2 regions of the Paenibacillus sp. FSL R10-2796 genome follow, and region 2 is predicted to be linked to the other one. Evidence: a T-box and tRNA genes for the amino acid it is inferred to sense, from the RefSeq annotation. Region 2 holds a T-box; the other holds one or more tRNA genes.
The links. The T-box of region 2 lies ahead of argS (arginine--tRNA ligase). A T-box ahead of a tRNA ligase gene usually reads a tRNA of that ligase, here a tRNA-Arg.

Region 1 (15,143 bases), 2.4 Mb from region 2:
CCTACCAGGCGCTGAAGGATTGTGATGTAATTCTCGCCGCTGTCGGTGAGAACCAGCAGGATACCGGGGAAGGCGGAAGCAAATCCAATCTCCGCCTATCAGCCAATCAGGAGAAGCTGATCTGGCGTCTGAAGGATACCGGAAAAAAGGTCGTCACCATTGTATTCAGCGGCAGACCACTGGAGCTGAAACCCGTTCTTGATGCCAGCGACGCTCTGCTGCAGGCTTGGTTTCTGGGTACAGAGTCAGGAAATTCGCTGGCCGATGTGCTGTTCGGAGATTATAATCCTTCCGGACGTTTATCGATGAGCTTCCCCTACTCGGTTGGGCAAATTCCTGTCTATTACAATGCTTATCAAACGGGACGTCCTTATGATCCTATGTATCCTAATGTGCGTTACGTGACCCGTTATCTGGACTGCCCGAATGACCCGCTGTTCTGTTTTGGTTATGGCCTGAGCTATTCCAAGTTTGCTTACAACAGCTTCAATGTTGAAGCTGCGGATCGGGTGGTTGCCTCCATTGAAGTAGAGAATACTTCGGACATCGCCGGCAAGGAAACCGTTCAGCTCTACATCCACGACGTCAGCGCAAGTGTCGTGCGCCCGGTCAAGGAACTGAAAGGCTTCCAGCAGATTACACTCGCACCGCATGAGAAACAGGTGGTTTCCTTCGAAATCACCAGAGAAATGTTAATGTTCTACGGAAAAGACGATCAGTTGGTCTTCGAGCCTGGGGAATATGATATTATGATCGGTAGAAACTCTGGAGATCATTGCACTCAGCGGATCTGGATCGGCTGACCTGCGTATAGCTATGCTTCTAACGACGTCAGCCCTTATTGCCCTCTTGGCGCAATGAGGGGTTGGCGCCTCCACAGCTTGCTATTCAATATTCGATAGTAAGGGAGATTATTCTAATGAGACACAGTTTATCATTTCAGCAAGATGGCACTTTTAAAATCGTACAATTTACCGATCTGCACTGGATGGATGGAAGAGCTGAGGATCAGCTTACCGAGGCACTGATGGAACGCATTCTGGATGCGGAACAACCTGATCTTGTGGTTTTCACGGGAGATCTTATTTACACGGGTCCTGTATCACCGGGAAACAAGGCATGCGAGCACCCCGCACAAGCTTTTCGTGAGGCTGTCGCTGCCGTGGAGAGATCCGGCATCCCTTGGACCTTTGTATTTGGCAACCATGACACAGAAACTCTGATTTCAAAGAGTGAACTGATGCAAATTGCCCTGGAACATCCCCACTGCCTGACCGAAGCCGGTCCAGAAGAGCTGGAAGGCTCGGGCAATTACACTCTTGAAATTAAAGATCAGGAAGACCACTCGGCTGCTATTTTGTATTTTCTGGACTCTGGCGGCTACTCCGAGTATGAGGATATCCCGGGCTACAATTGGATTGGGCGGAATCAGATCAACTGGCTGACGGCTGAATCTGCGCGGCTGAATCCGAAGACTGCTGAGAACAGGCTGCCTGCCTTGGCTTTCTTCCATATTCCAATTCCCGAATATCGGGATGTCTGGTCTACACAAGTCTGTCATGGGCATAAGTTTGAGCGTGTATGCTCACCTGAGGTGAACTCGGGCTTATTCTCAGCTTTGCTGGAAATGGGTGATGTGCTTGGCACCTTCTGCGGACATGACCATATCAACGATTTTAGCGGTAACCTGTATGGCATACGTCTTTCTTATGGCCGTGCTACCGGCTACAATACTTATGGAAAAGAAGGCTTTATGCGGGGAGCACGCGTCATCGAACTGGTCAAAGGCACTCAAGACTTCAATACCTGGCTTCGTCTTGATGACGGATCCGTTATAAATGAACAGCCGATTCATATGCCTGAACCTGCTGCCGATTCAGGACATTAATCTTTTATAGGATTAAATTTTAATAGTGATTAAATGAACCAGTGCGCAGATGTTACGCTGGTTCATTTTTTTGTGCAAATATTAGCTTGTCTCCATATTCCCCATTACATCACTTTTTTTGTTAAAATAGAGAAGTCGACGTATTAAGCACTACAGCGTCAGTCATGGAAACGGAGGCAAGTACCTGTGGATTATATTATTCTGGACATCGAATTCAACGGCCGTAAGTTTGCCAGCGAGCACCCTATGGAGGTCATTGAGATTGGAGCCGTCCGGTTAGACTCTTCACTGCAGTATAAGGATGAATTTTCTTCCTTGATCAAACCTATATATTTCTCCACCCTGAATTCCTTTATTAAGAAAAAAACGGGTATCCCTCAAGAGGAAATCGACATTGCCGCCCGCTTCCCCAAAGTCATCACTGCTTTTAGAGAGTGGCTTGATCTAAGTACAGACGGAGTTCTGCTGCTTACCTGGGGTGGCGAAGACATGAAGCGAATCATTCAGGATGTGCGCATGCACAAGATGGACGAATCCTACTGGATGTCCGCTACGTATTTCGATTTGCTCAAAGGAGTTCTTCGTGCGCGTGGTCTTAGCAATGATGTCAGCGTGGAAAGCGCGATGGCATTGTTTGAGCTTGAGCCTACTGGATCTGCACACCGGGCGCTGGATGATGCACGGATGACGTCAGAGATCTTCCGCGCCGTGTTTAAGGATCTGGATTTTGAGCGTTCACAGCATTACGTAGATACCTTCTCCAATGCCAAAGAACGCAAAACAGTTAAGGTAGCCATAAAGGCTATGACCTCACAAAAAATTGTACCTACCTGGGACCTTGTCGTTGAACACTACTTCTCAGACAAAGCAACCCTTGCGGACCCTCGTAAGCTGGAGGAATTGCACAATTATTTCACAGCACAGATGGGCCATAAATAAATTCAAGCAGCAAAGCTCAACATTATAGACTTATTCATAGCAGCGGCAGACTTCCCCATGATCATTCAGAGGGTAGCTGCCGCTGTTTTGGATATGCTAAAAAAACCATTTGACCTTCACGTTACGTAAAGGTGTACATTTGATTTGTAGGAGGTGATACTACGGAATACACAGTGCAGAAGCTCGCAGAGTTAGCTGGAATCAGCACACGGACCCTGCGCTACTACGATGAGTTTGGCATTCTTAAGCCGGCGAGAATCAACTCTTCGGGGTATCGTATCTATGGCCGTACCGAAGTAGATCTACTACAGCAAATTTTATTTTATCGGGAGCTTGGCTTAAGTCTGGAACGTATCAAGGCTATTATGACAGAGCCCTCATTCGACGGAGCCAAAGCGCTGCGGGAGCATCATGACAAGCTACTGGAAAAAAGACAGCAATTAGATCTATTAATCGCTAACGTCGAAAAGACGCTGGCTCAAAAAGAAGGGAGAATTAGCATGAGTGATACTGAAAAATTCGAAGGCTTTAAACAAAAGCTGGTAGATGACAACGAAAAGAAATATGGCCAAGAAATAAGGGAGAAATACGGAGATGACACCATTAATCAATCCAACCAAAAGCTTAAAGGAATGACAGAAGAACAATATGCCGCTATACAACAGCTTGAGGAAGAGATGTTCGAAACACTCTTGCAAGCAATGGAGCATGGAGACCCTGCCAGTGTATTAGCGCAAAAAAGTGCAGACCTACACCGTGAGTGGCTCTCCTTCTACTGGAATTCCTATTCCAAAGAAGCTCATGCTGGTGTTGCACAATTGTATGTTGATGATGAACGTTTTACCGAATACTATGACAAACGCCGCCCTGGACTCGCTGCGTTTCTAAGAGATGCCGTACATGTATATACGGGAAAAAATGCGTAAGCGCACGAACAATATTTTAAAATAGAAAAAGGCATCCGGATACTCCGGATGCCTTTTTTTTGAGGCAATAGCAATCAGCAGAAATCACAGACTGCGGTGCAGCAGCGACAATGTATTCCGAAGCTCAGCGACAGCTACCTGGCCAGGTGCAGAAGGTTTATGTGCAGCTCCGAAGGTAAGCGCTGAACCAAAAACTTCACCTGCCAAACGGCTGATCACCCCGGCTCCCGCCATAGACATCGTTATAATCGGACGGTCTGCATATTTTTCCTTCATGATATGTGTAGCTTCCAGCAAAGTTAACACATCGCCTGCATCTTGGGGCATAACGGCAATTTTGGGCAAATCCCCGCCAAGCTCCTGCGCCTTGCATAACCGTGAGATGATCTCCTCTTTAGGAGGTGTACCCTGAAAATCATGATTTGAAATAATGACAGACACGTTATGAACATGAGCAGCTTCGATCAGTAGCTTTACATCCTGCTCATCATTAAATAGTTCAACATCTATTATATCTACTAGACCGCTCTCGGCAGCAGCTTTATTCAGTGCTGTGTAATATTCCGTGCTGACTTGCTTCTCTCCGCCTTCTTTTGCACTCCGAAAAGTAAAAATCAGCGGCAGATCTGGAATCACAGAACAGATTTCGCTTAGTGCGTTCTTTACAGCTGCAACGTCTTCCACTTCAGCAAAAAAATCCGTCCGCCACTCCACCAAATCAGGTTGCAGTACTTTCAGCGCTTCCGCTTCCTGCTTCAGCTCAGACAAGGTCGCTCCAATTAGCGGAACACATATCTTAGGGATTCCTTCGCCGATGATCACATTTTTAACGGTTACTGTTCTGCTCATTATTTAAGCTCCTTATCCTATCTCATCTAGTATAGATCTTGAATATCCTGTACTGTCTATTCTACAGCGATTTACGTTTTAGAAATTGCTCGACCTCGGACAACTGCGGCAATGAAGGGATCGCCCCTTCTTTCCCTACAGCCAATGCACCTACAGCATTAGCGAAGCTCACGGCTTCCTCCAAGGTCTTCCCTAAGACCAGCTGCTGGGCTAATGCGCCATTAAATGAGTCACCGGCAGCAACTGTATCTACCGCCTTTACCGGAAAGCCTGGAACAGCCTTGGCACCTTCAGCATTCACAATCAGGGCACCTTTTGAACCCAAGGTTACAATTACGTTCTGTACTCCTTTTTGCAGCAAAATACGGGCTGCCTGCTCAGCAGTCTCTGCGCTATCCACAGTCATTCCGGACAAAATCCCGGCTTCCGTCTCATTAGGTGTCAGGTAAGATACCTGAGCCAGCATCTCATCCTTTAGCACTCTAGCTGGTGCAGGATTAAGGATGACCGGAATCCCCTTACGATGGGCAATCGCGATCGCCTGCTCACTCATCGCCAGATCCATTTCAAGCTGCAGCACAATGATCTTAGCCTGGCTAATCACAGCCTCCAATGCCTGAATATCCTCTACCGTAAGCTCAATATTCGCTCCAGGTACCACGATAATCCGATTTTCTCCATCTTCTTCAATAACGATTGAGGCGACTCCTGTTGCCTCATGTTCACTTACAGAAATATGCTCTATATGAATGCCTTCATTCCTGATAATCTCCAGCATTTCGCTACCAAAGGTATCTTTTCCAACTCTTCCGATCATACTAACCTCTGCACCCAGACGTGCTGCGGCAACGGCCTGATTTGCCCCTTTTCCGCCAGGAGATAGAGCAAAGGCTTGTCCAATCAGGGTTTCTCCTGCATTTGGTGACCGGTTTGTACGTACCACCATATCCATATTCAAGCTTCCAATCACAACTATATCCAACTTAGACACCACCATTAATTATTTCTTCAATCTCTTTATCTTAGGGGCTTCTGTCCACTTTATCAATCAATTCCGCTCAATTGGATTCAAAATGGTTGTTTTCACCAAATTGACGTTATGCTTTTATTCATCGAGTGTGCTAGAATAGTGGTGCAATCGCTTCCACAATGATTGCCTGCACTATTTTGAGCAAACGTTTGCACCTAAGATAATGCCCGCAGCTTCACTGCAATTTAATCTAATCCGTGATTAGGAGGCTTATCAAGTGAACGAACAAAAATTACCGTCAGTCGCTTATTTTAGTATGGAGTACGGGCTGCATTCCGATTTCAAAATGTATGCCGGAGGTCTGGGCATTCTTGCCGGAGACTACATCAAGGGTGCAAAAGATATCAACGCCCCTATTATCCCTATTGGGCTGAAGTGGAAACAAGGTTACACGGACCAAAAGATTGATGCCAATGGCAATCCGTACGACTCCTATCACAATTATGTTTATGAGTTTCTTGAAGATACAGGGGTTAAGGTAACTGTTAAAGTCCGAAAAACCGATGTGGTATGCAAAGTATGGAAAACTGATTATTTTGGCAACAGCACATTGTATTTACTGGATACGGATATTCCCGAGAATAATGATGCCTGGATCACAGGCCAATTGTACGGCTGGTTCGGCGAAGAACGGATCGCACAAGAGATCGTGCTTGGGATTGGTGGAGTCAAAGCTATGCGTGCGTTGCAAATCCCTATTGATGTCTATCACTTCAATGAGGGTCATGCGGCTCTAGCGGCTATCGAGCTAATCCGTGAAAAAATGTCCGGAGGCCACACCTTCGAAGAAGCGTGGAAAGCCACTCGCGAAGAAGTCGTATTCACTACCCACACACCAATCAAAGAAGGCAACGAAACCCATCCTCTCGACCGACTTGAGTATATGAGTGCGTTCAACGGCTTAACCCGTGACCAGATGGAGCGGATCGGCGGCGAGCCATTTAATATGACGGTTGCAGGTCTAAGACTATCACGTATTTCCAACGCAGTAGCCCAGCTACACGCCGATACGGCTAATAAAATGTGGAAGGAAGTAGCCGGAAGATCAGAAATTATAGGCATTACTAATGCCATCCATACTCCTACCTGGGTAGATGATAGAATGACGCAAGCCTACGAACAGGATGGAGACTTATGGGCAGTGCATAAAGAGATCAAGGGCGAACTGATCCAGTTCATCAAAGAACGTTCCGGCATTAGCTTAAATGCTGACAATTTACTCATCGGCTTCTCACGCAGAGCAGCTCCATATAAACGAAGCGACCTGATCTTCTCACAGCCAGAAATTATCGAACCTTATCTGGAGTCTGGAAAGATACAAATTGTATTCTCCGGCAAAGCGCACCCACTCGATGATAACGGTAAAAAAATCGTCAGTAACCTAGTAGCGATGATGAAAAAGTATCCAAAGAGTGTTGTGTTCCTCGAGAATTACGATATGACGATTGGCGCCCAGCTGACGCGCGGTGCTGATATTTGGCTCAACAATCCACGCAGACCATTGGAAGCCAGCGGCACCTCCGGGATGAAAGCAGCTATGAACGGTGTATTGAACTGTTCTATTCTGGATGGCTGGTGGCCGGAAGCCTGTATCGATGGCGAGAATGGCTGGCAGATTGGAGACGGCTTCGAAACTACAGACTTTGAGGTGCTGGATAAGCATGATAGTGATGCACTGTACAACACCTTATTGAAACGTGTGCTCCCAACCTTTTACGAGAATCGTGAACAGTGGGTACAAATGATGAAAAAGAGTATCGAAACCACCCGTACGGAGTTTGCCACCAAAAGAATGTTAGATGAATATTACAACAGAATGTACATTAAAGCCTAAGTACAAGAACCGAATATCTTCTATATCAAAAAATGCAGCGCACCCCTTCAGTGATGGTAGGGATGCGCTGTTTCTTTTTTAATTCTGCTAAGTAATTAATCACTTTGTCTATCATATATATCTGAATGTGCCAACGATGTATTGACGATTACCACATATTGTAATGAGTCAATTATTTAAAAAGTGTTGCAATTTCTCTAAAAAACATTAATATAGAACTTATACTAAATCTAAAATCAAATCTCATGAGGTGATTCTATTAATGAGCTCCAATAATAATAATCTTACAACCAGCTGGGGTGCTCCAGTAGGCGACAATCAGAATTCAATGACAGCCGGTGACCGCGGTCCCACTTTACTGCAAGATGTCCATTTGCTTGAGAAATTAGCCCACTTTAACAGAGAACGTGTTCCTGAACGTGTCGTTCATGCTAAAGGTGCTGGCGCTCACGGGTATTTTGAAGTTACAAAGGATCTAACCCAATACACAAAAGCTAACTTTTTGTCTGAAGTAGGCAAACGTACACCGTTGTTCATTCGTTTTTCTACTGTAGCTGGTGAATTAGGTTCTGCTGATACCGTACGCGACCCTCGTGGATTTGCCGTGAAGTTCTATACTGAAGAAGGAAACTATGATCTCGTAGGTAACAATACGCCTGTATTCTTCGTTCGTGATGCGATTAAATTCCCGGACTTTATTCATACACAGAAACGTGATCCACAGACACATCTGAAGAACCCGAATGCTGTATGGGACTTCTGGTCTTTATCGCCTGAATCTCTGCATCAGGTAACGATTTTGATGTCGGATCGCGGAATTCCAGCTACGCTGAGACATATGCATGGGTTCGGTAGCCATACCTTCAAGTGGGTAAATGCCGAGGGCAATGCAGTCTGGGTGAAATACCATTTCAAAACAGAACAAGGCATTAAGAATCTAGATGCAGACCTTGCTGCCAAAATCGCTGGGGAAAACCCGGATTATCATACAGAGGACTTGTTTAATGCTATTGATAAAGGAGATTTCCCTGCTTGGAAGCTCTACGTGCAAATTATGCCAATCGAGGATGCGAAGACTTACCGTTTTGATCCATTTGATGTAACAAAGGTCTGGTCGCAAAAAGATTATCCGTTAATCGAGGTTGGCCGTATGGTATTGGATCGCAATCCGGAGAACTACTTCGCTGAAGTAGAACAAGTTACATTCTCCCCCGGCTCTTTCGTTCCTGGTATTGAAGCTTCGCCGGATAAATTGCTACAAGGCCGTCTGTTCGCTTATGGTGATGCACACCGTCACCGGGTTGGTCCCAACCATAACAGTTTACCTATCAACCGTCCAAAAGTAGAAGTGAAGAACTATCAACGTGATGGTGGTATGGCCTTGGGCAACAATGGCGGTTCCGGTGCCTATTACGAGCCTAACAGCTTAGGAGGACCTAAAGAATCACCGCAGCATAAAACATCGCCGTTCGAAGTCTCTGGTTATGCGGATAGTGTCTCCTACAATAGTGACGATCACTATACACAACCAGGTGACTTGTACCGTCTAATGTCTGAAGAAGAACGTACCCGTCTAGTTCAAAATATCGTTGGCGCTATGACTCCTGTTGAAAGTAACGATATCAAACGTCTCCAGATTGAGCATTTCTTTAAAGCTGATCCAGACTTGGGACAGCGTATCGCATCCGGTTTGGGTTTATCTGTACCAGACGGAATGTAAGATTGTAAATGCACTTATAAACTAAAGAGGACCTTTGCCCGTAGATGGGAAAGGTCCTCTTTTTGCTAATTAGCTGAAAACATAATAAATGATGACAATCACAACGCCCAGCGTGGAGACAATGGATAGACATGAAAAAAACGTGTTCCAGTTATTGCCTTTCATTTGTCTTATACACGACCAGTATAGTGGTTCTTTGGTGCTCTGCCCCATCACGTGATGATTTAACTACCGAACCGTAACAGATATTCACAATCTGTTCCTCCCGTAGTCCTGCCAGGAACTCATTAGCTTTATTCTCTGCATAAGAATTGTCAGCATCTACAAACTCTTTAACTTGAATCATCCTGATCTCCTCCTTTAATAAATTAAGTAGTTATTTTATAGTTCTGGAATCTATATGTGAACTCAACGAAATGTACATGGCGTATCACTCCCCAGGTAACAATTAATGTAAAAATATCTTCAAAATACAGTATAGGCATTTCGCAGTTTTCTACGAAATGCCTATGCATCAGCCTATCATAGCACCCAAGTATGTAATAGTCAAAGGTTTTCATTACAATATTTAGAAGGTTTTAATTCCCCTTTTAAAATGGATTGGATTTACAAATAGAAGCTGGTATACTGATCAGAAGGTCTCCATTGGGGGACCTCTATTTGTATAGGAGGGATTTTAAGATGGCAACACACCATAACAGGTTTACAAGGAATGTGCTACTTAGAGGGGGTGAAATCTACTATGAACCATAGTCTTATCTATGAAGGCTCACGGACACAGCTGCTTCAGCAGCTTATCTATTTTGATGAGGAAAAAATCGCATTTCTAAATCAGTACTTTCCGGTACGGAGCAAGGATAGAAGCAACGCTGAAACGCTGTTATCCCGTTATTGCTCCGAGCTGGAACAATTACTAACTGAGTTCAATGGTGAAGATTTAAATTCACAGGTCTTTATCGGAAGTCAGCTGCAGCTTCGTTACTTGGACGATAATACTACAGATATCTATACCATCGTATTTCCTAACCAAGCAGAACCTAACGATAACAAGATTTCTATGTTGTCACCTATAGGCATGCAGCTGCTGCTGGCTGAGCTCGGCAGTACTTGTCAGCTAGCGATTCCTTCAGGTCAACTAGAGGTGAAGATCGAAAGCATTAAGTTCGTGAATAATGGTGAAGTAGGCGTTCTTATATAAGGACGATCCCTTATATACCCACTACAGCAGCGTCCCTTTCCAGATATTAAGGAGGAGGACGCTGTTCTATTATTTAAGCCTCAAACCTTCTTCCAGCTTATTAACTGACTTCTGGATCCTTGCTGCTCTGGTTTCCGGTCTTTTCGCCCCTTCGATCCAGCTCACATATTCCTTCCGATAGGAATAAGCCAAGCTGTTATAATATACCTCTGCCTGCTCATTGCTGCTTAGTGCGTCCAGAAAATCTTCTGGAGCTTCTATCTCTCGCAATTGATGATCTTGTTCCATTGTCACCCGAACTATATCTCCAGGTTGAGCATGGGCTAAGTCTCGCAGTTCTTTTTTCACGACCATAAAATGTTTCCCATTACCATGCGGCATGAGTGTTCCTCTATAGGGAATGTCATTCAGGCTTCCTTTAACTTGTATCCTTGATTTAGTTTCATATATTTGTTCAGCGTCAAAAGGAACCGTAAGATATGTCCAACTCCCATTCGTATCTGGTCTGACTAACCTTGCTTCAAATTCAAACATTGGCCCCTCCTCAAATAAAATCTCTAGTTCCTATTGTATCCATACGTGCTTAACTATACAAAAAAACACCCGCCTAATACCGGCAGGTGTCTCTCTTTATAAGCGGGTGATGGGAATCGAACCCACGCTATCAGCTTGGAAGGCTGAAGTTCTACCATTGAACTACACCCGCAAAGGTATAAAATCGGGATGACACGATTTGAACATGCGACCCCCTGGTCCCAAACCAGGTGCTCTACCAAGCTGAGCTACATCCCGTTAACAATACTATAACTGCTTAGTAATAAAAATGGCGCGCCCTGAGAGATTCGAACTCCCGGCCTTTTGATTCGTAGTCAAACGCTCTATCCAGCTGAGCTAAGGGCGCAAAATCTATATGGAGCGGACGACGGGAATCGAACCCGCGACCCTCGCCTTGGCAAGGCGATGCTCTACCGCTGAGCCACGTCCGCAAAAACATGGTGCGCGTGAAGGGACTCGAACCCCCACGTCGTGAAACGCCAGATCCTAAGTCTGGTGCGTCTGCCAATTCCGCCACACGCGCACACTTTAAAGAAAATGGTGAGCCATGAAGGACTCGAACCTTCGACACCCTGATTAAAAGTCAGGTGCTCTACCAACTGAGCTAATGGCTCTCATAAATGGCTGGGGATATAGGATTTGAACCTATGCATGACGGAGTCAAAGTCCGTTGCCTTACCGCTTGGCTAATCCCCAATAATAATTAACTAAATGGCGGAACCGACGGGATTCGAACCCGCGATCTCCTGCGTGACAGGCAGGCATGTTAGGCCAACTACACCACGGTTCCATAGACATAATGCATAAGTGTAAATTGGTTGCGGGGGCAGGATTTGAACCTGCGGCCTTCGGGTTATGAGCCCGACGAGCTACCGGGCTGCTCCACCCCGCGTCATTAATTAGTATATACTATTCATTTTCACCATACCAGCTTATCCCTAAACATAATGTATAAGAGTAAATTGGTTGCGGGGGCAGGACTTGAACCTGCGACCTTCGGGTTATGAGCCCGACGAGCTACCGGGCTGCTCCACCCCGCGTCAGTGAAAATAATATGGTGGAGGCTGAGGGGATCGAACCCCCGACCCTCTGCTTGTAAGGCAGATGCTCTCCCAGCTGAGCTAAGCCTCCATGATATGACCCGTATGGGATTCGAACCCATGTTACCTCCGTGAAAGGGAGGTGTCTTAACCCCTTGACCAACGGGCCATGCTAATAATTTTTATGGCGGAGAGAGAGGGATTCGAACCCTCGAGACGCTTGTGGCGCCTACACGATTTCCAATCGTGCTCCTTCGGCCAAACTCGGACACCTCTCCATAAATGGCTCCCCGAACAGGACTCGAACCTGTGACAACTCGATTAACAGTCGAGTGCTCTACCAACTGAGCTATCAGGGAATATGGTGGGCCTTAGTGGACTCGAACCACCGACCTCACCCTTATCAGGGGTGCGCTCTAACCAGCTGAGCTAAAGGCCCTTCTAAGACATATTAATATTAAGGGCAAAAAAAATACCACGGGTAATGTGGTTGTCCGCTTGGCGGCGTCCTACTCTCCCAGGACCCTTCGGTCCAAGTACCATCGGCGCTGGAGGGCTTAACGGTCGTGTTCGGGATGGGTACGTGTGGAACCCCTCCGCTATCGCCACCAAACGGGCATTTACAGCGTAAATGCTCAGGCTTGATGCCTGAAAACTGAATCCGAAACGAATTTGCATTCTAAGTATAGGATAAGCCCTCGACCGATTAGTATTGGTCAGCTCCATGCATTGCTGCACTTCCACCTCCAACCTATCTACCTCGTCGTCTTCAAGGGGTCTTACTAATTGGGAAATCTCATCTTGAGGGGGCTTCACGCTTAGATGCTTTCAGCGCTTATCCCGTCCGTACGTAGCTACCCAGCCATGCTCCTGGCGGAACAACTGGTGCACCAGCGGTACGTCCATCCCGGTCCTCTCGTACTAAGGACAGCTCCTCTCAAATTTCCTGCGCCCACGACAGATAGGGACCGAACTGTCTCACGACGTTCTGAACCCAGCTCGCGTACCGCTTTAATGGGCGAACAGCCCAACCCTTGGGACCTACTTCAGCCCCAGGATGCGATGAGCCGACATCGAGGTGCCAAACCTCCCCGTCGATGTGGACTCTTGGGGGAGATAAGCCTGTTATCCCCAGGGTAGCTTTTATCCGTTGAGCGATGGCCCTTCCATGCGGTACCACCGGATCACTAAGTCCGACTTTCGTCCCTGCTCGACTTGTAGGTCTCGCAGTCAAGCTCCCTTATGCCTTTGCACTCTGCGAATGATTTCCAACCATTCTGAGGGAACCTTGGAACGCCTCCGTTACTCTTTAGGAGGCGACCGCCCCAGTCAAACTGCCCGCCTGACACGGTCCCCGTACCCGGTAAGGGTACTAGGTTAGAACCTAGATACGATCAGGGTGGTATCCCAACGGCGCCTCGACCGAAGCTTGCGCTCCGATTTCTACGGCTCCCACCTATCCTGTACAGATCGTACCCAAATTCAATATCAAGCTGCAGTAAAGCTCCATGGGGTCTTTCCGTCTTGTCGCGGGTAACCTGCATCTTCACAGGTATTAAAATTTCACCGGATCTCTCGTTGAGACAGCGCCCAAGTCGTTACGCCATTCGTGCGGGTCAGAATTTACCTGACAAGGAATTTCGCTACCTTAGGACCGTTATAGTTACGGCCGCCGTTTACTGGGGCTTCGGTTCATAGCTTGGGTTACCCCTAACCACTCCCCTTAACCTTCCAGCACCGGGCAGGCGTCAGCCCGTATACTTCGCCTTGCGGCTTCGCACAGACCTGTGTTTTTGCTAAACAGTCGCTTGGGCCTTTTCACTGCGGCCCCCTCGTGCTATTCACACTACCGGGGCACCCCTTCTCCCGAAGTTACGGGGTCATTTTGCCGAGTTCCTTAACGAGAGTTCTTCCGCGCGCCTTAGAATTCTCTTCTCGCCTACCTGTGTCGGTTTGCGGTACGGGCACCTTCTCCTGGCTAGAGGCTTTTCTTGGCAGTGTGAGATCATGACCTTCGCTACTATAATTTTCGCTCCCCATCACAGCCCAGCCTTAATGATGTGCGGATTTGCCTACACATCAGCCTCACTGCTTAGACGGACATCCATCAGTCCGCGTCACTACCCTCCTGCGTCACCCCATCGCTCATAGCGGATTACGGTGGTACAGTAATTTCAAACTGTTGTCCTTCGACTACGCCTTTCGGCCTCGCCTTAGGTCCCGACTTACCCTGAGCGGACGAGCCTTCCTCAGGAAACCTTGGGCTTTCGGCGGATCAGATTCTCACTGATCTTTTCGTTACTCATACCGGCATTCTCACTTGTGTAGTGTCCAGCGCTCTTTTCAGTACACCTTCAACCCCTACACAACGCTCCCCTACCCCAGATACATAGTATCTAGCCATAGCTTCGGTGGTGTGTTTAGCCCCGTTACATTTTCGGCGCAGAGTCACTCGACCAGTGAGCTATTACGCACTCTTTCAATGGTGGCTGCTTCTAAGCCAACATCCTGGTTGTCTGTGCAACTCCACATCCTTTCCCACTTAACACACACTTGGGGACCTTAGCTGATGGTCTGGGCTGTTTCCCTTTTGACAATGGATCTTAGCACTCACTGTCTGACTCCCGGCAATAAGTATATGGCATTCGGAGTTTGACTGAGCTTGGTAATCCTTGCGGACCCCGCACCCAATCAGTGCTCTACCTCCACTACTCTTATACCGAGGCTAGCCCTAAAGCTATTTCGGGGAGAACCAGCTATCTCCGAGTTCGATTGGAATTTCTCCGCTACCCCCACCTCATCCCCGCACTTTTCAACGTACGTGGGTTCGGGCCTCCAGTGCGTGTTACCGCACCTTCACCCTGGACAGGGGTAGATCACACGGTTTCGGGTCTACGTCCACATACTAAATCGCCCTATTCAGACTCGCTTTCGCTGCGGCTCCACCTTCTCGGCTTAACCTTGCATGTTAAACGTAACTCGCCGGTTCATTCTACAAAAGGCACGCCATCACCCATTAATAGGGCTCTGACTTTTTGTAAGCACACGGTTTCAGGTTCTATTTCACTCCCCTTCCGGGGTGCTTTTCACCTTTCCCTCACGGTACTGTTTCACTATCGGTCGCCAGGTAGTATTTAGCCTTAGCAGATGGTCCTGCTGGATTC
Region 2 (15,143 bases):
ATTCGCAAAACAAACATATGGTATTCGAATCCGTACTGGTTAAGCGGGGATCTTGCAAGAAAATAAACAAATGAATAAGAACGAAAAGGAGATAACTCATGGCATTATTAACAGTTGAGACAGGCTCTCCTACCTTGAGAATGACAACGACCATCAGCATTATCTCCCCCGTCGATTCAGGCAACATGTCTGGAGGAACGCTCTACCTGCTGCATGGTGCTGGTGATAACGCCAGTACTTGGCACAGGATGACTACTATTGAGCAGTATGCAAGTCAATATGGTTGTACAGTCATAATGCCCCAAGTAAACAGGAGCTACTATACAGACATGGAGTACGGACTGGATTACTTCCACTATGTGACCCATGAGCTTCCCGAGCTTTGTGGCCGAATGATGAGGTTGGATGATAATCCGCAGAAGACGTATATCGCTGGTTTATCGATGGGCGGGTATGGCGCTCTGAAATGTGGACTTACCTATCCCGAGCGTTACAGCAAAGTGGTTTCGTTATCAGGAGTTACCGATCTCCAGAAACGATTAAACGATCCGCAAATGTCCAAGGACATGGCGAGGGAGATGGCGGGTACTTTTGGAAAACGCTTACAAATTAAGCCGGATCAGGATCTGTACGCTTTAGCCACTAAATTGGTCGACGATAAACGTAACCTGCCTTCGATTCTGACTTGCTGTGGTTCGGAAGATCCGTTTGTGGAGATGAATCGGGAATTCGCAGCTTACCTAGAGACGACCCCTTATGAATTTCAGTATGTTGAGACCTCTGGAACTCATGAATGGCGATTCTGGGAGGAACATCTGAAGACAACCTTTGATTTCTTGTACAACTAAAAGACATAAGCAGAGTGAGGAGATGCAAATTGAAATCCGAAGTTGCAATACCGGCTAAAAAAATGAACGACAGCAGATTCCAACTGTTCCTAAGGGAAGTCTGGAAGAACAGAATGGTCTATACTCTGGTGCTTCCTGGACTAGTGTGGCTTTTCCTATTCGCTTATCTGCCGATGGGTGGTCTATCTCTGGCTTTTAAAGATTTTAAAGCGAATTTAGGAATTTGGGGCAGCCCATGGAGCGGATTCGAGAATTTCACCTATGTGTTCCGTGACCCGGCTTTTATTGACGCCGTATGGAGAACGTTAACCATTAACATTGGTAAGCTGATTATTCAGTTCCCTTTTCCAATCATATTGGCATTGCTGCTGAATGAACTACGCATGAATCGTTACAAAAAAGCTTTACAGACGGTGTTCACATTTCCGAACTTCCTGTCATGGATCGTAGTATCCGGGGTTGTTATCAATGTGCTTTCCTATGATGGTCTGGTCAACAGCCTCATTCAAATGTTTGGCGGGACAGGCATTAACTTCCTAGGTTCTGAAAAAATGTTCGTTCCGATGTTGTATCTTACGGATATCTGGAAATCAGCAGGTTGGGGAGCCATTATCTTTATGGCCGCTATCTCTGGTATTGATACAGACCAATATGAATCCGCACAGATTGATGGTGCTACACGCTTGCAGCAAATGTTCCGCATTACTCTGCCTAACATTCTTCCGACGATTACGATTATGTTTATCCTTTCTGTCGGTGGCCTGATGTCATCTGGATTTGACCAAATCTTTAACTTGAGCAACGCTGCAACGAAAAACGTCTCGGAAGTACTAGATGTGTATATCTACCGAATCACGTTCCAGTCTTCAACAGACTTTTCATTCTCCACTGCAGTCAGTTTGTTCCGTTCACTTGTTAATATGATTCTGCTGATTCTGGCAGACAGAGCTGCCAAACTTATGGGCGGAGACGGTTTATTCCGGTAAGAAAGGAGTGCAAATGTATGAGTAAAAAAAAGCTGACAATTATGCAAGACCATAAAAAAATGACCGCTATGGATTATGTGATTTTCGTAATTCTGAGTGTAGGCGCTTTGGCCATTCTTATTCCATTCTGGAATGTCATTATGATTTCTTTTTCTACGCAAAAAGAATACGCTGATAACCCTATGATGTTATTTCCGAAGAACCCAACACTGGAATCCTATCGGGCACTCTTTGCTGATGGGCGGATCGGGACAGGGTATTGGAATACCTTTAAGATCTTAATCTTAGGACTCCCGCTTAGCTTGTTCTTGACGACAAGTATGGCTTACGGCCTTAGCCGCAATAAATTCCCGGGTAAAAAGCTGATTTTTATGCTTGTCCTGTTCACAATGATTTTTAATGGCGGGATTGTACCTTTGTACCTGGTGATGAAGGATCTGCATCTGACAGGCAACCTTTGGTCAGTTATTCTGGCAGGAAGCTTCAGTGCGTTTAACCTGATTCTGATGTCGAACTATTTTAGCAGTCTGCCTGAGTCCCTGATGGAATCTGCGCGACTTGATGGTGCTGGGGAATGGAGAATCCTATTCTCTGTAGTCCTGCCATTATCTGCTCCAATCGTAGCTACCATCACACTGTTCTACGGAGTAGCCTTCTGGAATGGATGGTATGACGCCATGATCTTCCTGCGGAAAGCGGATCAGATGCCACTGCAGAACGTGTTGCGATCTATCATTATGGAAGCCCAAGTGAATGCATCGAATGCCACAAGTGTTGACGCAGTGGGTAAACAATCATTCTCCATGGGTATGAAAATGGCGGCAGTATTCGTTACCATGGTTCCTATTATGTGTTTCTTCCCAATGCTCCAAAAGCACTTTGCCAAAGGGGTACTTACAGGGGCTATCAAGACCTAGTGGTTTATGATTTATCCATATAAAAGAGGGTCAGTCACACAATTTAAGGAGGACAAAATGAATATTTTAAAAAGAAAATCTGTAAAGTCAATCCTTGCCGGTGTTTTATGTCTTACTCCAATCATGTTGGCAGCATGCTCAAGCTCAGACAACAATGCTAATAGCGGAAATTCAGGCAATCCAACAGATGGATATAAAGATGAGTTGAAGATTTCGTTAGCCAGTACCATTAAGACAACAGAATCTGATTTTGATAACGTGTATCATAAATATTTTACGGATAAGTTCAATATTAAATGGGATTACAACTATATTGAATGGGATTCATGGGCTGAGAAGCTTCGCCTATGGATTAACTCTGGTGATCTTCCTGACGTAGCAAGCTGGAACTATGTTCACGGTGATGCGCTTAATTACATTGATCAAGGGCTGCTGTACAAGCTGCCAGATGACTGGAAAGAACGCTGGCCGAATGTGGCAGCCGCTTATAAGCTGACAGGACTTGGCGATGAATTGGAGAAAGCGGTAGGTGGCACTTATGTTCTGCCAAGACCGGTATACTTTGAGAACAAGCCGGCAGATCCGCTCATTAACCAAATCGGAGTAATTGCTCTGCGTTCTGACTGGGCTAAAGCCGTTGGTTTTGAATTGAAGGATGCCTACACTACTACAGAACTGATGGAATTTGCTAGATTGCTTAAAGAGAAAGACCCTGGCAAGGTAGGAGATAAACTCATTCCTATTTCTTATGACATCAACGATGCTTTGACTAATATTGTAATGGCTAATAGCGTGCATTCCAGAGTAGAGTCAGCATTCTATAAAGATGCAGATGGCAAATACCAATGGGGTCCAGCCAACGATGAAACGTTAGCGGCACTGAAAGAACTTCAAACTACTTATAAAGAAGGATTACTGCACCCTGAGTTTTATACTTGGAAAAATGGTGAATCTGGCCAAAAGTTCACAGTTAACGGTGTTTCCGGTATTACGAGTCTAGGTGGTTTGGCTTCTTACAGAAAAGACATGGACGTTAAAATGAAAGATAACCTAGGTGTAAATAGTGATGACCTAGTACACACAGCTATTGTACTTGGCGATGACGGTAAATATCGTAACCTCGATCAAGTTAACTTCTGGTCTGCTGTAATCTTCTCGCCAGATATTAGCAAAGAGAAATTTGAACGGATTATGGACTTCATGGAATATACAACAAGTAAAGAAGGTCAATTGACCGTTAACTTGGGCTTTGAAGGAACAGACTGGAAAAAAGGCGAAAATGGCGAATTAATCAGCCTACTCCCTGAAGGAACAACATTGGATAAGAAATATCCGAACCGTTTTGAAGGACTGTATGTCTTGGCGGATGACTTTAGTGTCGTGAACCCTGCGATCAAAAAAGAATATCGCGATCGTTCTGTAGAACTGTTCAAGGAAAAAGCTGAGCTTGCGTTAAAAGACAAAGCAACGGCTGAATATGACTGGGACTACCAGTTGTATGATTCCAAGGCTAAAAATCAGGCTTCCTTTGACTATGCTACAGAATACACTAACCTGATTTTGAAACCAGGCGATCTAGAGGCGAACTGGAAAGAATGGGTTAAGAGCAAACAATCCCTCGTTCAGCCGGTTCTAGATGAACTAAACAATCTAAAAAAATAGCTTTCGCCCTATGCATGTAGGAATGAACCTACAGGACCCGCGTGCAATTCTTGCACACGGGTTTTTCCATTCATAGGCATCGGCAGAATTGAACAATGGAGGATTTGAAATGAATGAGCAGCAACTGACTACCTTGTTGAACCAGATGACGCTTGAAGAAAAGATTGCACAATTGCAGCAGCTAGCCGCTAATTTCTATGAAGGGGCAGAGGATGGAGGACAAATCACTGGCCCTATGGCATCCATGGGAATTACGGACCACATGATCGAGAGCAGCGGCTCTGTACTTGGTCTATCAGGTGCAGCGCAAGTCATTGCGGTTCAGGAAGCCCATTTACGCAAAAATAGATTGGGCATTCCCTTGCTGATGATGGCGGATATTGTGCATGGCTTCAAGACGATTTTTCCGGTCCCGCTGGCAATTGGCTGCTCTTGGGATATGGATCGCGCAGAGCTGAGCGCCGAGATTGCGGCTAAAGAAGCGGCAGTCTCCGGTGTGCACGTTACTTATGCGCCAATGGCGGATCTTGTACGGGACCCACGTTGGGGAAGAGTAATGGAATCTACAGGAGAAGATCCATATTTGAATGGTAGGTTTGCCCGTGCGTTTGTGCGCGGATTTCAAGGAAGCGACTTGACTGGTGATGTAGATCGTCTGGCGGCTTGTATTAAGCACTTTGCTGCCTATGGTCTATCCGAAGGCGGTCGTGATTATAATACGGTGGATTTATCGGAACGGCAGCTGCGTGAATATTATCTGCCGGCCTATCGTGCAGCACTGGATGAAGGTGCAGAAATGGTCATGACTTCATTTAATACGATTGATGGGATTCCGATAAGCGGCAACGTCAAGCTGCTTCGCCAGCTGCTTCGTGAGGAATGGGGATTTGATGGCGTATTGATTTCGGATTGGGGTGCAGTGAAGGAACTGATCCCACATGGTGTCGCCGAGGATGAGGCTGAGGCAGCACTTAAAGCCATCAAAGCTGGTGTAGACATCGAGATGATGACGGCTTGTTACGTTCATCAGCTTCCGGCGCTTGTTGCAGATGGACAAGTAGATGAAAAGATTATTGATGAAGCTGTGCTTCGTATTTTGAAATTGAAGCAAAGATTGGGCTTGTTCGAGCATCCGTTCCGCGGAGCTGACGTCGAGAAAGAGCGTGAGGTAATCTTCTGTGAAGATCATCGAAATGCGGCGCGTGAGTTGGCGGCTAAATCCTGCGTACTGCTCAAGAATGATCAGGTTCTGCCGCTTGCTGCAGAGCAACGGATTGCGCTAATTGGACCGTTTGCTACTAGCGGTGATATTCTTGGACCGTGGTCGTGGTTGGGTTCAACGGAAGAGGCAAGCCGTCTTGCACCAGCACTTCAAGCTCGCGCAGGTGCGGGTAAGATTACTGTTGCAGAAGGTTCTGGAGTCGATAGCTTTACAGAGGAACAGTGGCTGGAGGCGGAAGCGGCTGCTAAGCAAGCTGATGTGATTGTACTGGCGCTTGGTGAACATTCAGAGATGAGTGGAGAAGCGGGCAGCCGTTCAGATATCCGTTTGCCGGAAGCGCAGCTTGAGCTTTTACAACGTCTGAAACAGCTGAATAAGCCTATCGTGGTGGTGTTGTTTAATGGACGTCCACTAGACTTGGCCGGTGTGTACGAGCATGCAGATGCTATTCTGGAAGCTTGGTTCCCGGGCAGTGAAGGCGGAGCGGCAATTGCCAGTCTACTTTATGGAGATGAGAATCCTTCAGGAAGATTAACGATGTCTTTCCCGGTATCCGTTGGGCAGATTCCAGTCTATTACAATCATTTCAACACTGGACGCCCACTTCATGCTCCGGGTGCCGACAAACGTTATGTCTCGCAATATCTGGACATTCCTAATGAACCGCTTTTGCCATTTGGTTTTGGACTGAGCTATACGACATTTAGCTATAGTGAACCAATTCTGTCCGGTGATATCATGACTGAAAATCAGCCTATTGAAATAAAAGTTACGGTGACCAATACTGGAGAAGTGGATGGGGAAGAGGTAGTGCAGCTGTATATCCGAGACATTTCCGGAGAGGTCGTCAGACCAATGAAGGAACTGAAGGATTTTGCCAAAATCAACCTCTCACCAGGGGAAAGTCGTGAAGTGACCTTTACACTTACCGAACAGCAGCTTCGTTACTATCATAGCGATCTAAGCTTTAGCAGCGATCCGGGACGATTTAAATTATTCGTCGGTTCGAACAGCAATGAGGTTAAAGAACGGGATTTTTGCTTAACATTAGCATAAGTAGAATATATACGGCAGTAACGCCGTAATGGAGGAAGTGTATAATATGACTACTAATTTGAATACTAACATCCGTTTAAACGCCGGGGATCTATCCTTCACTTTTACAAACAGCGGGGACTTGTTCCAAGTCCTCTACGAACGGACAATGATCAATCAATTGCTGCCAAGCATTGTGGATGGTTCATTATCCAATCTATATTTGCGAGTGCACAATGATGGAAACATTCAAGCCATTCCTTTGCTGGGCATTCATTCTTCAAGCACTGTACGTAAGGCTGGAAACCGTTTGGTTTGGGAAGGTACTGCGGAAAATATTGAATATCAAGTTATTTTCACCCCTACTGCAGGAGGAGCTTGGTTCTGGGATGTGAAGCTTACTGGACAAAATGCAGAGGTAGATCTTGTGTACGGACAGGATGTAGGGATTGCTGATATCGCCGCTGTCCGCAGTAATGAAGCTTACCTGTCACAGTATATCGATCATGCGGTATTTGAGGATCAATCCAACGGGTACGTTGTTTGCTCTAGACAGAATCAGCCGCAGGGCGGGAAATTCCCATATCTGCAACAGGGTTCACTTACCAAGGCAACAAGCTTCTCAACAGACGGTTTTCAATTCTTTGGACTGTCCTATAAAGAAACCAACCAACCAGAGAGCTTGGGTCGTGAGCAATTAAGTAATGAGATCTATCAATATGAATTTGCATATACTGCGCTGCAATCGGAACGGGTGAAGCTGAGCGGGGAAACACGGTTTGTGTTCTACGGATTGTTTAAGCAAGATCATCCAGAAGCGATCACTGCGCTAGAATTTGCTAATGATATTGCTGCGGCTTGGGATGCTGTTAAAGATTTACCTTTAGAAGCTGAAGCAGCACTTGAACGTTCTTTCTTCTCGAAGGAGCTGGGAGCACCGCTGGCTGCAGATTCGCTGACAGAGAAAGAGATCGGGGTCTTGTTTCCGGTTCGTTATCAGGAGGAGAGAGAAGGAGACACACTACTTTCCTTTTTCACGGAGAATTATGAGCACGTAGTATTAAAAGAGAAAGAAATGCGCGTAGAACGGCCACACGGCCATATCCTGATGAGTGGGGATAACGCTCGACTTAATGATAAGGTCATCACAACAACTTCTTATATGTACGGGATCTTTAACTCCCAAGTGGTAATTGGAAATACCAATTTCAACAAGCTAATGTCCAATCCAAGAAATGCGCTTAACATTCCAAAAGCTTCAGGACAACGCATTTATGTAGAGTGGAACGGTGAATATCGTTTGCTGACCATGCCTTCTCTATTTGAGGTTGGTTTCAACTATGCTCGTTGGTATTACAGAACAGATGGTGAATGCTTCATTATTACGAACTACACCACCGAAGATTCGCCAGAGATATTCCTGAATGTGCGTTCGGAAAGCGGACGAGCTTATCGTTATTTAGTCACTAATCAAATCACTATGAACGTTAATGAATACGAGCTTCCATATCAATCTAAGCAAGAAGGTGGAGCAGTAATCTTCTCCGCTGACAGAAGCGCACTAAGTGCTGGTGAATATCCTGACTTACAGTATAAATTAAAGGTACAGGGTGCGGAGTTAACTCTGCAGGATGAAGGTAGACTTGTCTCTCCGGTTCAACCAACTGAAGCGCCGTTAGCAGTTCTGGAGCTGTCTGCCAGCAGTGAATGGACCTTGAATATTCAAGGGCTTCTGGATGGTAAGTCACTTGCTCCAAGAAATCGTTCAGCTGAGGAAGAAATTTCTGCTTATCGCGCGTTTTATGCTGGTGTGATGAATGGCTTCCGCCTGACGCTTGGGGACGGAACAGAAGGTGAACTGTTTAAGGTTAACGCTCTGACTTGGTGGTACACACATAACATGCTGGTTCACTATTCGGTTCCACATGGTTTAGAGCAATATGGTGGCGCTGCTTGGGGAACAAGGGATGTATGTCAGGGACCTGTGGAATATTTCATGGCTACGCAAAAATACGAACAGGTTCGGGAAATTTTGCTGACGCTGTATAGTCATCAATATGAAGATGATGGCAACTGGCCACAGTGGTTCATGTTTGATAAATACACGAAGATACAACAAGAAGAAAGTCATGGAGATATTATTGTATGGCCGCTTAAGGTGCTTGGAGACTACTTGGCAGTAACTCAGGATTACAGCATCTTGGGAGCAACAGTACCGTATACCCGTAAGCACAGCTTTGACTTTACAGAAGAAAAGGCGACGTTGCTGGATCACGCACGGAAGGAAATTGCTTATATTAAGGATCATTTCCTGCATGACACACATCTGTCTTCTTACGGTGATGGAGACTGGGATGATACGCTCCAGCCTGCAAATCCACAGCTGAAGCAGTATATGGTCAGCAGCTGGACAGTGGCACTTACCTATCAGACACTTAATCAGTTCTCAGAGGTGCTTCGTTCAGTTGATCAAGCTGAGGCAGAGGAACTGAAGGCGATGGTGGAAGGGATCCGTGAGGATTTCCATACTCATATGCTTCAATCCGAAGTGATTCCTGGCTTCCTGTATATGGAAGACCCTGAGCAAATTAAACTTATGGTGCACCCAAGTGACACAGAAACAGGTATTCAGTACCGTCTGCTGCCTATGACGCGCAGTATGATCAGTGAGCTGCTTACTCCGGAACAGGCCGAAGCACACTATGATGTCATTCAGGATAAACTATTCTGCCCTGACGGTGTGCGTCTGATGAATCGTCCAGCTCAATATGTTGGCGGGGTCAGCACTCATTTCAAACGTGCGGAGCAAGCGGCTAACTTTGGCCGGGAAATTGGACTTCAGTATGTGCATGCACATATCCGTTATGTAGAGGCTATGGCTAAGCTCGGTAAAACCGATCAGGTCTGGAAGGGTCTGGCAGCGATTAATCCGATCGGAATCCGCGATGTGGTGCCAAACGCTGAACTACGTCAAGCTAACTCCTATTTCAGTAGCTCGGATGGTAAATTTAACACCCGTTATGAGGCACAGGAGAATTTCGATAAACTGCGCAATGGTGACGTAGCTGTTAAAGGTGGCTGGAGAATCTATTCCAGCGGTCCTGGGATCTATATGAACCAGTTAATCTCGAATGCACTGGGGATCCGTACGGAAGGTGGAGACTTAATTGTTGACCCTATTCTGCCGGAATCGCTGGATGGAATGCACTTTAGCTTTGAATATGCAGGCACTAAGGTAGACTTTATCTATCACCTTACAGGTCGTGAGATTAGTCAAATTACTATCAACGGTACGGAAGTGCAAACAGAAGGTACACCTAACCGCTATCGTAGTGGTGGTGTTCGCATCAAACGTGCGGACTTTGATCGTCTCAGCACGGAAGCTGGAAATGTGATAGAGATTTATAAGTAACATATATATAGAAGGGCAATCTCCGCGTTAAGCGCGGAGATTGCCTTTTTTGTGTTTTTTACATTCGGCTCGGTGTCGGTAACCCAAGCACTTCGAGCACATCTCCCAAGATGTCCTTGAATCTTGAAGTGAGCCAGAGGCGGAATTCGATCGTAGCTGGATCTCCTTTTAGAATCGGACATCCAGAATAGAAGTTGTTGAACAGTGTAGCTAAGGTATGTGCGTAAGTGCAGAGCGTATTTGGCGTTAACTCTATACTTGCTGAATGTAATATCTCCGGCCAGAGGCTTAGCTGTCTTAGCAGGGCAAGCTCTGCTTTTTCCAATTCGGAAGGGAACTGAAGCTGTGCGGCAGCTGTAAGGATTGGGATCGTAGCTTTACTCAAAACGCTTGTCGCACGCGCAAAAGTATACATCAGATAAACTCCGGTATTGCCGGATATTTCGGTAGCCTGTTTGAAATCAAACACGATTTCCGTTCCTAAATTAAACCGTAGCAGATAGTAGCGAATCGCAGCAGTGGCAATCAATCGGCTGGAGAGGCCGTCTTTATCGGAACGTGAGTGCTCAATGTTCTGTTCCATAAGCTCCACCAGATCGCTTACCTTAATCCCGATTCCCTGACGTCCGGACATAGCATAAGAAGATTTGCCTTCTGAAATATCTATACCCAGCTCGGCCGCCGAAGCGGGACTAAGAGATACAACACCATAGCTCACATGATGGAGTTTGTCTGCTTGCTCGTTATAACCTAGTGCCCCTAAGGCTTGCTTAACCATCTGTTGTGGATATTCCTGTCTGTAATCGATCACATTGATGACTCTGTCCGCCTGCCCATAAGATTCTTGGGTTCCAGTTAATCCAGTTGTCCATAAACCGGACGAGAATTCGCTAAAGGAGAAATCTTTGGTCAAAAGACCAAATTTCCAGAGATGATAGGCAATATCTTTGGCTGTATACGTTAAAATCCCATTCGAACGCACCAGCACCTTATCGAGCTGATGCTCCTCTGAATCCGCTCCAATGTTAGCCTCTGTTCCTTGCTTCAGCACCCAGCAGCCTGCGAGTTTACCTTCAGTCTCTTGTACAAAAACGGCTGTCTGCTTCAGTAGCTCAGCTGCGGCTGCCCAAAATCCCTCTTTTAAAATACTGCTCTCCCATACCAGCAAATCATAATAAATTCCAAAATGTTTCATTTCCTCTACATGCTCTCTAACGATGCGTTCAGCTACAAGGTTGCCCAGCCAGGCTTCGTTACCGCCCCCTTGTTCAAGGGAGTGCAGTATATCTGTGCGCTTATGTGTCATCTCAGGGTTCAGCGCATATTCTTTGTTCACTTTGGCATAAAGATCCCAGCAAAAATCACCGAAACGTTGGTGTTCCCCTTCTAAAGATATATTTAATAATCCAACAACTGTATCCGCCAGCTGATTGCCGAGATCATCAATGTAGTTATGGACCTCTACGTTATACCCAGTTCTTTTCATAATTCTGACTAGAGTATCGCCGATACAGGCGTTTCTTAGATGACCTACGTGAGCGGCTTTGTTGGGGTTGATAGAAGTGTGCTCGATGATGACTTTTTCCCCAGTGCTGGCAGGCAGTTCAAAGGAATGTTCAGCCCAGCTTTGCCAATTCATATACAAATTGATAAATCCGGGAGCAGCGATTTCAACTTTTTGTAAAAGACCGGCGAAGCGCCCTTGGAATTGAAGCTCTGCTTTCACTAATTCTGCTATGACCATTGGGGATTTACGTAGAGTTTTGGCTAGCTGCATAGCGATATTGCATGAATAATCACCATGCTCTAGATTAGCTGGCTGTTCGATCAGAATTGTAACATCTTTTGGGTAGGCAACTTCTAAGGTGTGGAATACTTTTTTTACACTTTGTTCAATGCTGTTTTTGATGATTTGATTTAACATGGTATACCCTCCTTTGAAAATACAAAAAAGCCCTCGTCTCAAAAGAGACGAGGGCTTTAGCGCTCGCGGTACCACTCTCGTTGCTGAACAAGTTGTTCAGCCACCTTACGGGATAACGGCCTTCAGCCGGGACTTCCTACTAAGGTTCAGAAGTCCATCTCACGGGTGCGCTTCATTAAAGGGATCTGTACCGGCTTACACTCTCCCGGCTCGCTGAGGACTAGATCTCGTTAACTACTCTCCCGCTCATCGATGCTTAATTAATTTTTACCAGTATACCTAATATTTCATAAAAAGCAATAGTGGTTAGCTTCTTAACAATCTTGGTTGCTCTTTGTTGTTAGCTTATCAGATTAGTAGATTATAAATTTGGAAAAAGAAGGCTGTCTTGTTATAGGACCAGCTGTTCCTTTGCACAACAGTCCACACGCTAACTCAAGCCAAGGAATATTACTATACGGAGCCACTAATCTTTCAAATTGTAGTGGAAGGGAGGAGTGAATAAAACATGGCTATTTTTTCTACTGGACCTATAGATAACAGCCCGATCCTAGGGGTCAGACCGTCGCAACTGGTAACCGTAAAAGTAGTTAATCGGGATTCTCTTAATCCTTATAATCTAGTTATTCAAGGTTTCCTTCTTAACGGATCAAGAACGATGTATGTGAATGAAACAGTAAATCTAGCACCTAATCAAGTTTTAACTAAGAACTATTTTGCCGACTTGGACGCATTTGAATTTGTGTTTACAACAGTAGAAGCGGTTGAAGCAGAGGTTGGGATTTCAGTCTGGGGTAAACAGAACTCAGGGGCATTGGTAGATCCTCATCGCATAGTTGCGTGGGAGAAGCAGGCAGTATTAATTTAATAATTATTTTTGTGACACAGTTAACGTTAAAGGAGTGATGAGAAATTGAGTTATTTATCTACCGGACCGATAGACAATAGTATGGTAGGGGGTGTAAGACCTACTCAGCATGTTACTGTCAAAATTGATAACCGAAGTGACATTGATTCATCAATGGCTCTTGTTCAAGGATACTATATGGATGGGACAAGAACTTTATATGTCAGCGAGCTGATAAATGTAGCACCTAATGAAGTTATAACACGTGATTATTATGCCGATTTTGATGCGTTTGAATTTATTTTTACAACTACAAGTCTGGTAGATGATCCGATTCAAATCTCAGTATGGGGAAAAAATAGCGTTGGCCAGATTGTGACTGCCCATCGACTTGTACATGCAGAATTGCTTGGTGTAACGCAAGGGATAACTGGCGCGACCGGGGCGACTGGTGCAACGGGAGCGGATGGAGCAACAGGAGCAACGGGAGCAGACGGAGCAACGGGAGCGACCGGCGCAGGAGAGACTGGGGCGACAGGTGCAGATGGAGTAACTGGTGCAACCGGGGCGACGGGAGCGGATGGAGCAACTGGAGCGACTGGAGCAGGAGAGACTGGGGCAACAGGTGCCGATGGAGCTACAGGTGCAACTGGTGCAACCGGAGCGGATGGAGTAACGGGTGCTACCGGAGCAGGAGAGACTGGAGCTACAGGAGCAGACGGAGTAACTGGTGCGACTGGTGCAACGGGAGCAGACGGAGCAACGGGTGCTACCGGAGCAGGAGAGACAGGGGCAACAGGAGCCGATGGAGCTACAGGAGCAGACGGAGTAACTGGGGCGACTGGTGCAACGGGAGCAGACGGAGCAACCGGGGCGACCGGAGCAGGAGAGACTGGGGCGACTGGAGTCGATGGAGCAACTGGGGCGACTGGTGCAACGGGAGCAGACGGAGCAACGGGTGCAACAGGAGCGACCGGAGCAGGAGAGACAGGGGCAACAGGGGCGACAGGAGCAGACGGAGTAACTGGGGCGACTGGTGCAACCGGAGCGGATGGAGCAACAGGAGCAACGGGAGCGACCGGAGCAGATGGAGTGACTGGTGCGACTGGTGCAACGGGAGCTGACGGAGCAACGGGTGCTACCGGAGCGACCGGAGCAGGAGAGACAGGGGCGACCGGAGCAGATGGAGTGACTGGTGCGACTGGTGCAACGGGAGCAGACGGAGCAACGGGTGCTACCGGAGCGACCGGAGCAGGAGAGACAGGGGCGACCGGAGCAGATGGAGTGACTGGTGCGACTGGTGCAACGGGAGCCGATGGAGCAACGGGTGCAACAGGAGTGACCGGAGCAGGAGAGACTGGGGCAACAGGAGCAGATGGAGCTACAGGTGCAACAGGAGCAACGGGAGCAACGGGAGCAGACGGAGCAACTGGAGCGACTGGAGTCGATGGAGCAACTGGGGCGACTGGTGCAACGGGAGCAGACGGAGCAACGGGTGCTACCGGAGCGACCGGAGCAGGAGAGACTGGGGCGACAGGAGCCGATGGAGCTACAGGTGCAACTGGAGCAACGGGAGCAGACGGAGCAACGGGTGCTACAGGAGCGACCGGAGCAGGAGAGACAGGGGCAACAGGGGCGACAGGAGCAGACGGAGTAACTGGGGCGACTGGTGCAACTGGAGCAGGAGAGACTGGTGCGACTGGTGCTACGGGAGCAACGGGAGTAGACGGAGCAACGGGTGAAACAGGAGTGACCGGAGCGACTGGAGTAGCAGGAGCAACTGGAGCAACAGGAGCAACAGGAGTAGCTGGTGTAACCGGAGCAACGGGTGAAACAGGAGTAACCGGAGCGACTGGAGTAGCAGGAGCAACTGGAGCAACAGGAGTAGCTGGTGTAACTGGAGCAACGGGTGAAACAGGAGTAACCGGAGCAACAGGAGTAGCTGGTGTAACCGGAGCAACGGGTGAAGCTGGAGTGACCGGAGCGACTGGAGTAGCAGGAGCAACAGGAGCAACAGGAGTAGCTGGGGCAACCGGAGCAACGGGTGAAGCTGGAGCGACTGGAGCAACGGGAGTAGCAGGGGCAACAGGAGCAACAGGAGTAGCTGGTGTAACCGGAGCAACGGGTGAAACAGGAGTAACCGGAGCGACTGGAGTAGCAGGAGCAACTGGAGCAACAGGAGTAGCTGGTGTAACCGGAGCAACGGGTGAAGCTGGAGTGACCGGAGCGACTGGAGTAGCAGGAGCAACAGGAGTAGCTGGAGTAACAGGAGCGACTGGAATAGCTGGTG

Region 1: it has a tRNA-Arg gene. The T-box ahead of argS (arginine--tRNA ligase) is inferred to sense a tRNA for this amino acid. The anticodon was not compared.

What each region holds. Positions count from the first base shown of each region.
Region 1 covers NZ_CP150178.1:1,050,756-1,065,898, reverse strand. Annotated here, with positions in the region: gene bglX (beta-glucosidase BglX) at 1-803, shown strand, start outside; gene NST58_RS04785 (metallophosphoesterase family protein) at 920-1,888, shown strand; gene NST58_RS04780 (3'-5' exonuclease) at 2,075-2,827, shown strand; gene NST58_RS04775 (MerR family transcriptional regulator) at 3,001-3,753, shown strand; gene aroD (type I 3-dehydroquinate dehydratase) at 3,838-4,602, opposite strand; gene rbsK (ribokinase) at 4,664-5,593, opposite strand; gene glgP (alpha-glucan family phosphorylase) at 5,850-7,466, shown strand; gene katA (catalase KatA) at 7,729-9,186, shown strand; gene NST58_RS04750 (sporulation protein Cse60) at 9,338-9,532, opposite strand; gene NST58_RS04745 (GreA/GreB family elongation factor) at 9,929-10,384, shown strand; gene NST58_RS04740 (YdeI/OmpD-associated family protein) at 10,454-10,918, opposite strand; tRNA gene NST58_RS04735 (tRNA-Gly) at 11,020-11,090, opposite strand; tRNA gene NST58_RS04730 (tRNA-Pro) at 11,103-11,176, opposite strand; tRNA gene NST58_RS04725 (tRNA-Arg) at 11,209-11,285, opposite strand; tRNA gene NST58_RS04720 (tRNA-Gly) at 11,296-11,370, opposite strand; tRNA gene NST58_RS04715 (tRNA-Leu) at 11,378-11,462, opposite strand; tRNA gene NST58_RS04710 (tRNA-Lys) at 11,478-11,553, opposite strand; tRNA gene NST58_RS04705 (tRNA-Gln) at 11,561-11,635, opposite strand; tRNA gene NST58_RS04700 (tRNA-Asp) at 11,652-11,729, opposite strand; tRNA gene NST58_RS04695 (tRNA-Met) at 11,755-11,831, opposite strand; tRNA gene NST58_RS04690 (tRNA-Met) at 11,903-11,979, opposite strand; tRNA gene NST58_RS04685 (tRNA-Val) at 11,995-12,070, opposite strand; tRNA gene NST58_RS04680 (tRNA-Glu) at 12,077-12,148, opposite strand; tRNA gene NST58_RS04675 (tRNA-Ser) at 12,165-12,257, opposite strand; tRNA gene NST58_RS04670 (tRNA-Asn) at 12,263-12,338, opposite strand; tRNA gene NST58_RS04665 (tRNA-Ile) at 12,342-12,418, opposite strand; rRNA gene rrf (5S ribosomal RNA) at 12,476-12,592, opposite strand; rRNA gene NST58_RS04655 (23S ribosomal RNA) at 12,666-15,143, opposite strand, start outside.
Region 2 covers NZ_CP150178.1:5,926,507-5,941,649, reverse strand. Annotated here, with positions in the region: gene NST58_RS26575 (LacI family DNA-binding transcriptional regulator) at 1-74, shown strand, start outside; gene NST58_RS26570 (alpha/beta fold hydrolase) at 99-848, shown strand; gene NST58_RS26565 (ABC transporter permease subunit) at 911-1,834, shown strand; gene NST58_RS26560 (carbohydrate ABC transporter permease) at 1,852-2,751, shown strand; gene NST58_RS26555 (extracellular solute-binding protein) at 2,809-4,413, shown strand; gene bglX (beta-glucosidase BglX) at 4,523-6,691, shown strand; gene NST58_RS26545 (cellobiose phosphorylase) at 6,738-10,082, shown strand; gene argS (arginine--tRNA ligase) at 10,141-12,006, opposite strand; T-box leader at 12,047-12,265, opposite strand; gene NST58_RS26535 (hypothetical protein) at 12,515-12,874, shown strand; gene NST58_RS26530 (collagen-like protein) at 12,920-15,143, shown strand, end outside.